DNA from 2 places in the Acetobacter zythi genome. Region 2 is predicted to be linked to the other one. Evidence: riboswitches for the same ligand, from Rfam matches in the RefSeq annotation. Region 2 holds a riboswitch; the other holds the start of a gene.
The links. Region 2 has a riboswitch for cobalamin ahead of AABE20_RS09970 (DUF1636 family protein). Riboswitches for the same ligand answer to the same signal wherever they lie in the genome.

Region 1 (6,127 bases), on a different contig from region 2:
ATTATGACAGAGACAACTGGTTCGCTCGTGCGAAAGGCATGGAATGGGAGCCGGAACGCGGTGTCCGTTGCACCATGTGCTTCGATATGCGTTTTGAACGCACATCACTTTACGCTCATGAACATGATTTCCCCGTGATGACCAGTTCGCTCGGTATTTCACGATGGAAGAATATGGCGCAGATCAATGATTGCGGCCAACGCGCCGTATCTCCTTATGAAGGGCTCTCCTACTGGGATTTCAACTGGCGCAAAGGGGGCGGTTCCTCGCGGATGATCGAGATCAGCAAACAGGAGAAGTTCTACCAGCAGGAATATTGCGGCTGCGCCTATTCGCTGCGTGATACCAATGCTCATCGCCGCAGTCAGGGGCGTTCGCCGATCGAGCTTGGCACGCTCTATTATGGAACCGACGATGAGGCATGATCACACACAAGACGAGGGGGCCTGTTTGCTCGGTGATGTGCCGACCCCCAAAACGACACGTGATGAGAAGCAGCACGAAGCCTCTCTGGCATGCGATGCCCCGGAGGACAGCGTTCCGGATGAGGAAACCCAGTTCGGATGTCCGTGTTGTATGAACCCGTGGCTCCGTTGATCCGGGCAATATGCTGTTCAGACAGTGAAACGAACCATGCACCACGCCCTTGCCAGAGATATTCTGTCTTATCTCCAGACACCTGAACGTCTGGCCCTCTCAAAGAGTGAACGCCTTACGCGGTTTGTGGATTTTCTCTCGGGAAATCACAGGATTATTGGCTGCCGAAAGCAGGAATGTCGGAAACGACTGCGCCGGTTCGGGTACATCCTCGGTGCTGTCTGTCCTATGGCAGAGAGGGCGAGCGATATTGAAAAGCTCATCACGACGGTGGAGGACATCTGCACACGTCCTTTCACGCCAGCCACTCTTCAGGATGCATTGGGAATTTCCAGTCGGGAACATATCAGATGGACGTGTGACGGCAAGCTCAGGCCGATTGGAACGAAAATGATAAAGGATCGTGGGCGTTTCTCGCTGACTTTATACAGCGCGGAAGACGTGGCGAGACTGCTAATGTCTCCGGAAATTCTGGCATCGTGGAGGGCAAGACCTGTGGCCTGCCCTCCACGATAGAAACCCGCAGAGTTACCTATCAGGCCGAGAGTTCTTTTCGAACAATTTCCGCACCTGCGCCCAGAGCATCCAGCTTGCCGCGAGCCACATTACGCGGCAAAGGCGCCATACCGCAATTGGTGCAGGGATAAAGCTTGTCGGCATCCACAAATTGAAGGGCTTTTCGTAGCGTATTTGCGACTTCGTCTGGAGTTTCAATGGCATTGGTGGCTACATCAATGGCGCCGACCATGACCTTTTTCCCACGAATAAGTTCGATCAGATCCATCGGAACGCGGGAGTTCTGACATTCCAGTGAAATCAGATCGATATTGGATTTCTGCAGTTTGGGAAAGATCTCTTCATACTGCCGCCACTCTTCCCCAAGGGCATTTTTCCAGTCGATATTGGCTTTGATACCATAACCATAGCAGATATGGACGGCGGTTTCGCATTTCAGTCCTTCAATAGCCCGCTCCAAAGTGGCGATGCCCCAGTCATTGACCTCATCAAAAAAAACATTGAAGGCAGGCTCATCGAACTGGATGATGTCGACACCAGCCGCTTCCAGTTCTTTCGCTTCCTGATTGAGAATTTTGGCGAATTCGCAGGCCAGTTTTTCGCGGCTTTTGTAGTGGCCATCATGGAGCGTGTCGATCATGGTCATGGGACCGGGGAGCGCCCACTTGATGGGCTTCTTCGTCAGCGTGCGTAAAAACTTCGCATCCTCGACAAAAACAGGCTTCTCGCGCGTTACAGCGCCTATGACTGATGGCACGCTCGCATCGTAGCGGTTGCGAATTTTGACCGTCTGGCGATTCTCGAAATCTACACCATTGAGATGTTCAATGAACGTCGTGACGAAATGCTGACGCGTTTGTTCACCGTCACTGACGATATCGATCCCAGCGCGGTCCTGATCGTCCAGTGTCAGGCGTAGCGCATCCTGTTTGCCTTCGACCAGTTCCTCTCCGTGCAATTTCCAGGGCGACCACAGGGTCTCAGGCTGTGCGAGCCATGAGGGTTTGGGCAGACTACCAGCCGTTGAGGTGGGGAGCAGTGTTTTCATGAGAGATGACCTTGTCTTTCTGATGGATCAGCCGGCGTCACTGGCAGACCACTGTTCGAGGATATCGTGATATGGCCAGATGAAATTTTCTTCCGTATATTTTCCCTGAGCGGTTGCCAGTTGGCTCCGCTCTTCCCGGTCGTAGACAATTCGGGTGTTTGAATAATCCTGATGATTCAGGCTTGGCTGATAACAGTCAGCCGCCGCAGAATTGGCATTGTAAATTTCAGGACGGTAGACCTTCTGAAAAGATTCCATCACGCTGATGGTGCTGATCAGTTCAAGGGCAGAATAGTCAGACAGCAGATCGCCAAAAAAATAGAAGGCCAACGGTGCAGCACTATTGCGCGGCATGAAATAACGAACCTGCATACCCATTTTTTGAAAATACTGGTCTGTCAGGGAAAATTCTCGCTGCTCATATTCAACGCCGAGAACAGGATGCTGATTTTCCGTCCGATGATAGGTACGATTGGTCGAAACACTGAGGCAGATGACTGGCGGTTTTTTGAAATTCTGCTTGTAAGCAGACGAGTTCATAACGCTTTTAAAGAGATTTCCATGTAAGTCCCCATAGTTATGGGGGACACTGAATTCGGCTTTCTCTTTATTGTAAGCCGGTAACAACACGCTGAAGTCGTAATCCCGCACATACGAGGAAAAACTGTTCCCGGCGAGGCCCTCTATCCGTTTGTTGGCGTTTTTATCAACAATTGTTGTGTAGAGGACTTCGATCAGAGGAAAGCTGCCGCTTTTGCCAGAAAAGGCGAGATCCATCTCGACAGAAACGATTTCAAGTTCAAGAGTGTAGCGATCTCTGTTGGCATTATCCCAGTGCGCCAGATCATTGAACCGGTTGTCGATCATGCGCAGCACGTTGCGCAGGTTTTCCTGACGGCTTTCCCCTCTCGCCAGATTGGCAAAATTGGTCGTAAGGCGCGTCCTGTCAGAAGGATGATAGTTCTCATCGAAGCGGAGCCTATGGATACTGAATGTCGAGTCCTGAATCATTGTGGTCCTGTGTCCCTTTTCCACCCCAATCCAGAATGAGGACAATGGTGATGCATGGCATCCCCAGTTTGGCTTCTGCCTCTCTCAGGCGGTGGTGGTCATCGTCATCGCAGCTTTATGCCTGAACGTATCCGTGAGTAGAAATGATTTGATTTCATAAACACATCAATTTTGTTCATGGTAAAATGTGGCGGCGTTGTCCCCGGAAAGAACGACACCGGAAACTGATCAGCGCACTGTTTGTCTTCGGGAAATCAGGTCAATCAGACGCATGGTCTACATACGAAAAACTGATATCTGCCTTCCGCCGCTCCATGATGTTCCAGCTTGCACTCTGGATGCGTTTGGCGGCATGGTGCAAAGGCAAACGCTTCAATGGTCCCGCGCGAGCGGGTTAATAGGGAACTCCGTTATGTTCTGGTCAGACATTCGGCCAGAAGCAAAGTCGGAGGCTGCTCCCGCAACTGTAGGCGGTATGTCACTGGTTCGTTCACTTTGAACGTGAACCACTGTTCTCATAGGAACGGGAAGGTTGGAACCGGTTGGCCATGATCCGTGAGCCAGGAGACCTGCCATTGCTCAGCCACCAACCGTCGGGCGGGATGACCGAAGGGAGGAGAGAATATATGCCTGTCTGCCTTATGCCGCGGTCGTTCCTGATGAATCAGGCGGTGGCCTCTTGTCCGGACACGGTCTTCTGCTCTGTTATTCCTGACCGATATATGGACAACGCTTTTGTGCTGCTGACAGCATTGATCCGTTAGAAACTTTCGGTTCAGCCGGCGGACACTGACGCATTCTGTCCGGTAATTGATAACGAGTTATACCTGCTCAGACAAAATGCGAGAGACGACATAACGCTCCATGACTTGGGTTGCGTTGTTTCCTTTGCGCTGAGCCAGTTGAAGTGTCGAGGTAATGGAAAACGAGCTCCACCAAATTTCAGACCATTCAGCGTGCGCGGTACAGATTGATTTAAGACGTGTCAGAACCAACCCGGATTTCTGGTATCCTGTCGCCTGGTCCCGTGAATTGGGAGGGGAAAAGGCAATCGATGTCCGGTTTGCAGGACAGCATATCGTCATCGTACGTCCTAAAAGCGGCGTTCCTTATGCGCTAGATGGCCTGTGCGCCCATCGGCAGGTTCTGCTTGGCAAAGGAAAGGTTTGTGGTGACCAGATAAGCTGTCCCGCTCATGGTCTGAGATATAATCGGGACGGCCAATGTGTTTCGCCCAATGTTTCTGCCGAAGCGCAATGTCTGCGTCTCAAAAGTTGGGCCTGTCGCGAAAAAGACGGGCTTATTTTTGTTTTCATGGGGGATCAGTCTCTTGCAGAGATTGTCCCGCTCCCTGACTTTCCAAGGGTGAGAGATACGCGTTATCGCACGCGACGTTTCGGGCAGATGGTGAACTGTCATTACAGTTTCATGCATGAAAACCTGATGGATATGAATCACCAGGTCCTGCACAGTCGGTTGGTCGGAAAAATGAAGCCGCGGTTTCTGGGAATGGACCACGGTGATGATTTTGTTGAAGCCCGCTACACCTTTGCACGAACCGGCGGCAAACAGCCTTTGAGTGAGGCGCTGATCTACGGCCAGAGACGCCGTGATGGTCGGGATTTTGCCTATCGGGACGTCATGACCATCAGGACACACTATCCCTATCAGAGCCTGCGTATTGAAACGCAGGGGATTGAGGAACCCGTGATGGAGTTGTGGATCTCGTATGTGCCACAGGACCGTGAGCAAATGACCAACCGTGTTTTCGGTCTGTTGTCGATCAAACGATTGAAAGTGCCTTTTTTACTGGATCTTGCCTGGCCAATACTGGTCGCATTCACGGAGCGCGTCTTCTTTGAAGATCGCGAGATTGTCGAGCTGGAACAGGCGGCATGGAAAGACCTCGGTGGAGATCACAATCGGGAAGTCTTTCCTGTTATCAATCAACTTCGCAATCTGCTCAGGCGATGTGGTCAGGCACCGGAAAGCGCAGAAAAGGCAGCACTATGAGATTGCCTTTTATAGCACCACCTTCCCACGCTTTTCATCCTTTGCTGGAAAAGATCATTCTTCTGGCGCCTGATCGAACCTGTGTCATTTCTTTACTGGGGACAGATGCAGTTTTACCTGAAGAAGAACAATTGCAGCAGAATGGCTATGATCTTTTCCAGATGACTGTTTCCAATCTACCAACAGACCATCAGATGCGTGGTGACTATCTGGAAGCACATTTCAGGCCGCTTCTCGACACAGCGATAGAAATGGCGATGGCGCTGACTGACAGGCCAGCGCATGTGCAGGAAGCAAGTTACGTGCAAACCTATATAGCGGTTCAGAATCTGATTGGTGCACAGAAAGCTGCGATGGATCTGTATTGTCGTGTGCAAGTTGTATCAATATTTTCATGATTTTCCTTGTTACGCCCTTCTCCTTTGTTTCAGGGCGAGAGGGTCGACGTCAGTCAGTGGATGCAAGCTGAAACTATGATTTCCTGAAGAGTTTGAGCCAGAGGAGACAGGTCATGAGTAATGTTATGGATTTCCCCATCCAGAACGGGGCGGCCAGGTCCTATCTGGCTGCGAAAGATCTCACAAAAGAACAGTGCCGTTTTATTCTCTCTCTACCGATAAATGGTGAATATGGCATTCCCAGAGCGGATCGCGGCGCCATCCGTGGATCATTGATATTGATGGGATATGTCGCGGCCGGGTTTTCCGCACGCTGGGGCAGTGCTGCCGCTCGCCTTACCAGTCGAGGACGCATCGTGCATCGGAAATTGATGTCTGGTGAAAACCTTTGATGAAGTGGCATAGGATCTGAAGAGGGAAAGCTAACATAGGCCATTTGAATGGTGGCCTCGAATTTAGAATCAAAAAATTATGCGATGTCATCGGGACTGAAACTAGCCGATCACTCATGAAACAATGTCCGCTTACGGGATGACTGCATTCA
Region 2 (6,127 bases):
TGGCAAACCCGTCCAGACCGACTGCGTGGGCCACATGCGCACGTGTGTGCTCCAGCCCCGCACCGGGGTAATCCGAGAGCACAATGCCAACCTGCTTTTGCTCTACAGGTTTTTTACGCAGCCGTGCCCAGCCCATGGCGCGTGCCGCCACCATGGCAATACCCGCCTCATACGCCACACGTCGCGCTGGTAGCCCCGGTGCTTCCTCCTGACGGAAGGAAATGGGGAATGTCGCAATTGTGCCATCCAGTTCGGGCAATACCACCTGCATGGCAAGGTCCGAGCGCCCCAGCCCGCGTGCACTACCGGCCCACAAAGCCTGCGTGCTACCGGGCTGCAAAACCTGCAACACGGGCGCATCCGCCCCATCCAGCGCGGAAAACCCCTGCCCACCCCGTGCGGAAAAACAGGTGGCGTTCAACACCACATCGGGCTGTGCGCGGCGCAGATACCCGGCCACGCCCTCCGCTACGGTTTTATCCTTAAGAGATGTGACAAACAGCAACGCCACGCGGCACCCCTGCCCGGCCAGAACCTCGGCCAGCCGTTCCAGCCCGGCCATGTCCGATGCCTGAAGATGCGCACGGTAAAAGACCAGAACTGCCGAATAGTCCCCCCTCCCCTGCTGCGCGGGGTAGGTGCGGTAAACACCCCATGCAGGCAGAGGCTCGGGCTGTGCGCCATCCTCCTCCCCACCATTGGCAAGGGTTGCCATAAGGCGTAGGGCGGCGGCCATGTTGTTTGGCCCGCCATAAGCAAAAAAACCGTTCAGGCGCTGGCGTTGTGCTGCCTGCACACCGTACGACAAGTCCTCCAGACGGGTGTCATCCGCCTCTGCTCCTACGGACTGCCCTGCACCGCCACACCCGGTATGACCGGGCAAAAACACCACGGGCACCTGCTGCTCACGCGCCCATGCAGCCAGTTCCTCCGCACCATATCGCCAGTAATCCACCCCACCCAGCAGGCGCACCACCACACATCTGGCCCCCTGCAACGTGCTTTCCACATACAGGTCAATCGACATGGGGTGCCGCAGGCGCGCAAGGTTTGTGACCTGCACGGAAGGCAGGGAGGCATGCCCTTCTTTGCCGCGTATCTGCTGCTCCGCATGGCGCAGCCCCAGCAGATCACTCTCTGTAAAGGACAGGACAACAATATCCGCACCGGGCAACCCCAGATCTTCGGCGGTGTCCTGTTCATCCAGCGTCCGGTTTTCGCGGACCAGAAGGTGCATGCCCGCCCCCCTTACGTGGCCAGATGGCCAGCAAGGGCAGTGGCAATGGCGGTCGCATCCAGACCTTTCTGCCCAATGACCACAATGCGACCCGTGCGTTCTTCGGTGGTGGCCAAAGGCCGGTCAAATTCGTGCCTGAAGCGGCTCCCCACCCCCTGCACCGCCAGCCGCATGGGTTTGCCCGCCACGGCGGCAAACCCCTTCATACGCAACACGTCAAAGCTGCGTGCGGTGTTTTGCAAGGTGGTCAGGAACTCATCCACCGTCTGCTGTTCGGGCACGACCACCACAAAACTTTCAAAATCATCATGTTCGTGCTCACCATCCTCCGCATCGTGGTGAGAGGGACGGGCGGCAAGATCACTCTCGGCCGCAGCCCCAATACCCAGCAGCACGGCGGGGTCCACCTTGCCTTCCATTGCCCGCACGATCTGTATGGGCCGGGGCGCATGGTCGCGAATATCCTGCTCAACAGCAGCCAGCTGTGCTGCATCCAGCAGGTCCGTCTTGTTCAGCACCACCAGATCGGCAGCGTTAATCTGGTCTTCAAACACTTCGGCCAACGGGTTGTCATGGTCCAAGGAGGGATCCTCCGCCCGCTGTGCTTCCACCGCCTGCGGGTCATCCGCAAAGCGCCCGGCGGCCACGGCGGGTGCATCCACCACGGCCACAACACCATCCACGGTCATGCGGTTACGCACCGTGGGCCAGCCAAAAGCCTTGAGCAGGGGCTTGGGCAGGGCCAGACCTGATGTTTCGATCACCACATGCTCGGGTGGGTCGGCCCGGTCCAGCAGGGCTTCCATGGTGGGCAAAAAGTCATCCGCCACGGTGCAGCACAGGCAGCCATTAGTCAGTTCGACAATATCTTCCTCGCGGCAGCCCTCCACCCCGCAACCACGCAGGATTTCGCCATCAATCCCGAGGGAGCCGAATTCGTTGACCACCACGGCAATGCGGTGCCCCTGCGCGCGGCTGAGCAGATGCCGGAGCAGGGTGGTTTTTCCAGCCCCCAAAAAACCGGTAATAATGGTTACGGGCACACGTGTTCTGGCTGCGGTCATGGTTTTTCCTGTTCATTGTAAAGCGTTGCGGGCACACGCCCCAGCACCATATTGGCCAGCGATGCAGGGCGGCGCGATGGCATGACGGTCCCTTTGGCGGAAGCCGCGTACAGGCGGGCAAAAGCCAGAATATCCTCTGCTTTTTCCTCCCCAAGATGGCCAAGCAGCCACGTCCAGCGCTCGGGCATGGCAATGGCCGCTGTACACCCACGGTCACACGCGGCCAGACAGGCCACTGGCCGCAGCGTGGCCGATGGCGCCAGGTCTGCCAGCCGCTCCGCATCCAGCAGGTTTTGCAGGCGTTCGAGCAGTTGCGCACCCGGCGGGCAGTCCATGGCAGGCCCACCGCGCCTGCACGTAACGCACACATGCAGCACAGGTGGCCCGGCATGTGCCGGATTATCGGAAGGAGAAAGCGAGGCGTGTTCCGCGGTCATGCGTCTTTCCAACAGGCCATTCTTCCATATGGCGGAGCAATGGCAGGCATGGGGGCAGTCACAACCAGCCCTCTGCCACGCATATGGCAAAGAAAACGCACCAATGGGTGCATTCGTGCCCGCCGGGCACCCCGCCAGCAAACAACGCCAGAACGCAGCCATTCCCCAAGGAACAGCCTTATAGACTTGTGATGGCAGGTCTCCTGGCTTGTACCCTACCTGCCCCGGCGTTTGGCTGGAGCAGAGCGCCGTTCCGGGCCTTCCCGATTCCTTGGCGGAACCAGTGGCGGTCCCTCAGGCAGGGCCTGAGCGGAACGTGATGGGTACTTACAGTTGCGGGGGCAGCGACGGTTTTGCACCGATCTTCCCTTTTCACCCCCGATCAGGGGGCACCATCAAGTGCGCGCATGATGCGCACAAAAACCGTGTCGGTTCAAGCTATGCGCCCATGTGGCGGGCCATACCTGCGGCGCATAAGCCAAACAGGCGCGCACTGTGGAGTACGGAACATGATTGACCCATACGGAGGGTTGTCCTATTTTACGCATATAGTTTTTATATCAACTATAATGACACTAATTTAATGGGCCGCATGACTGACCAGCGCAACACAGCAGCACTGGATGAGACGCACTTTCCCGGCATGGCGCTGACCTTCCGGGTTATGCGGCTGGCAACGCTATGGCGCACCCGTCTGGACCGGGCGTTGCGCCCGCATGGCATGACTCTGGCCGTCATGCGCCCCATGGCCTACCTGCGCATGCTGTCAGAAGGCGCCACCCAGCGCGATCTGGCCCAGACCATGAACATAGACTGCTCGGCACTGGTGCGTGTTCTGGACCTGCTGGAAAAACAAAACTTCATCACCCGCCAGCCCGATGCGCAGGACCGCCGCGCCAAGCGCCTGTTCCTGACAGATTTAGGGCAGGAACAATGCAGGCTGTTCCATAATATTGCCGCCGAACTGGAGCGTGACATTCGGCGTGCCCTCCCCCCCGTTCAGGCCGATACCCTCACCCACACCCTTTCCACCCTGCTTGAAGCGCACCATGCCCACACGCTCTGACCTGCCTGCCCGGCCCGGCCCGCTCCTGCAATGGGTCAACACCCGTGTTGCGCCCGCATTTTTTGCGGATGATGCACGCTGGAATGGCTTTGTCGCCACGGCGGGCTATACCATGCGGGTTTTCCTTTCCATTGGCATTGCGCTGTTTCTGGCCTTTGTTTTTCAGCTTCAGTCCCCGCTCAGTGCGGCAACAACGGTGCTTATTGTTTCCAACCCCACGGTTGGGGCCATGGTTTCCAAAAGTATCTGGCGTATTATTGGCACCCTGATCGGGGCTACAATTAGTGTTGGGGTCATGGCTGTGTTTGTGCAGTCACCCGTTCTGTATTTTGCGGTGCTGTCCGTTTTTGTGGGTCTTGCCTGTATGGTGGCCACATTTTTGCGGTTTTTTCGCGCGTATGCGGCCGTGCTGACCGGGTACACCATTGTTATTATTGCAGCCCCCGCCTTTGCCAACCCCGATGGTATTTTTCTGTCCGCCATGAGCCGCCTGTCCGTGGTGACAACGGGTATTGTGGTGACAGCCTGTGTATTTATGGTCACATCTCCACGCAAACCCAGCACGGTTCTGCACAAACTCGGTCAGGCATTCAGAGACACGGTTCTGCACGCCAGAACGTTTCATAAAGCCGAGAGCGAACGCACCACGCCCGAGGCGCTGGACGCCACAGTGACCAGCACGCTGGAAAAACAGGAACAGAAAGCCCAAAGTGCGAACGCGGCTTTTCGCGGATTTGGCCAGCCGATCTATGATAGTCGCAGTAAGCTACTGGCTAATATGAGCGGCCTGACCCCCGCCATAGAATTTGCCGCAGCAGACGACCCGGATATGCAAAACCGCGTGCGCAACCTGCGCCTGTGCCTAAGCCGCCTGACAGGGCTGATTGTCAGCTACCACCCCTACTGGCTGACCTTCTCCTCCGGGGTGGAGGAAACGCGCGCCGTACACCTGCTGGTTGCCCAAACCCTGGGTCAGGTACTGGAACTGACCGAACGCCCAGACTGGCTGACCAACGCCACTCCACTGTCCACCTGCTTGCATGACGCGCTAAAAACACTGGAACAGCTTGCCCGCCAGACCACCAGCACCACCACACTGGCCGCGCTGGACAACACGCGCGATGCACTGGTGCAGATGGATCTGGCCCTGCATGACCTGACCAGCCTGCGCCCGGACCGCACGCAGGCCAACATCCAGCCTTATCTTGAATGGCCAACCGCCCTGCGTAACGGTGTGCGTGGGGGCTTTATTGCCCTGCTGGCAGGCATGTTGTGGTATGTTCTGCATTGGAGTGCTGGCCCACTGCTGATCATATATACTGTTGCCGCATCCAGCCTTTTATCCACCACCCCATCTGCCGCCAAGGCCAGCCCCATGATGGCGGCGGGCACAATACTGGCCATTCCCATGGGGTTTTTGTGCCATGCGCTGGCCCTGCCACGCATAGATGGCTACCCCCTGCTCTGGCTGAGCCTCTGCCTGTTCCTGCTACCGGGCGTGTGGTTGCAGTTCCACCCGCGCTACAGCATTGGCGCGTTTGGATATGCCGTATTTTTTACCATGATGCTCTCGGTCGATAACCCGATTGTTTATGATGACCTGACCCTGACCAACAACTGGATGAGCATGCTGGCCGCATGCTCCCTACTGGCTATTGTTTTTCGGGTTATTCTACCTGCCGATCACAGGCTGGATGCGGCGCGGCTGGTAACGTCGCTCACCCGCAGTATTCAAAAACTGGCGCGCACACCCTATGGCCGTACCGAACCATGGGTGGCGTGGGAGGGCCTGCAACTCCAAAAAATCTCCCGCCTGATGATGCGCCTATCCTTTATTACAACCAGTCTGGACCGGCAGGGTTATACGGATGCGGCCTTTGCCTCGCTCTCTCTTGGCAGGCTGATTGTGCGGCTTAAATGGAACGCGGCCCACGCAACGCTGGACCCGCAGGCCCATGCCGCACTGGAAAACGCTTTTAACGCCTTTGCCCAACTCCGCCACAACCCGGCGGAAACCGCACAGGCGCTCCGCCAGGCGGCACAGGCCATCCGCACCATTCCAACGCAGGAGGCGGGGTTATCCCTCACCCGCGACCGCACCCTGTCCTGCCTTGAGCAGGCGGCAAATATTATTCTCTCGGTTCCCGGTTTTTTCCATGATCACGGCCCCATTCAACTCCCCGAGGATCTGGCGCGACCAATGGTTCCGGTTTCCGCCCACCCGGCCACGCAGTAGAACTTTTACTGAACTCCGTTCGGTTCAGTTGAACACAATACTGTAAAAAACAAATTTAAGAGAGCAGTGAACTTTATAGAATCATTT

Region 1: linked by a shared signal. The riboswitch ahead of AABE20_RS05525 (aromatic ring-hydroxylating oxygenase subunit alpha) and the one ahead of AABE20_RS09970 (DUF1636 family protein) in region 2 are both predicted to bind cobalamin.

What each region holds. Positions count from the first base shown of each region.
Region 1 is NZ_CAWUEO010000010.1:11,758-17,884, reverse strand. It holds gene AABE20_RS05540 (epoxyqueuosine reductase QueH) at 1-425, shown strand, start outside; gene AABE20_RS05535 (methionine synthase) at 1,133-2,161, opposite strand; gene AABE20_RS05530 (DUF1852 domain-containing protein) at 2,189-3,172, opposite strand; cobalamin riboswitch at 3,532-3,763, shown strand; gene AABE20_RS05525 (aromatic ring-hydroxylating oxygenase subunit alpha) at 4,091-5,185, shown strand; gene AABE20_RS05520 (hypothetical protein) at 5,182-5,583, shown strand; gene AABE20_RS05515 (hypothetical protein) at 5,697-5,975, shown strand.
Region 2 is NZ_CAWUEO010000023.1:274,549-280,675, reverse strand. It holds gene cobN (cobaltochelatase subunit CobN) at 1-1,237, opposite strand, end outside; gene cobW (cobalamin biosynthesis protein CobW) at 1,249-2,301, opposite strand; gene AABE20_RS09970 (DUF1636 family protein) at 2,298-2,738, opposite strand; cobalamin riboswitch at 2,915-3,150, opposite strand; gene AABE20_RS09965 (MarR family winged helix-turn-helix transcriptional regulator) at 3,322-3,804, shown strand; gene AABE20_RS09960 (FUSC family protein) at 3,788-6,040, shown strand.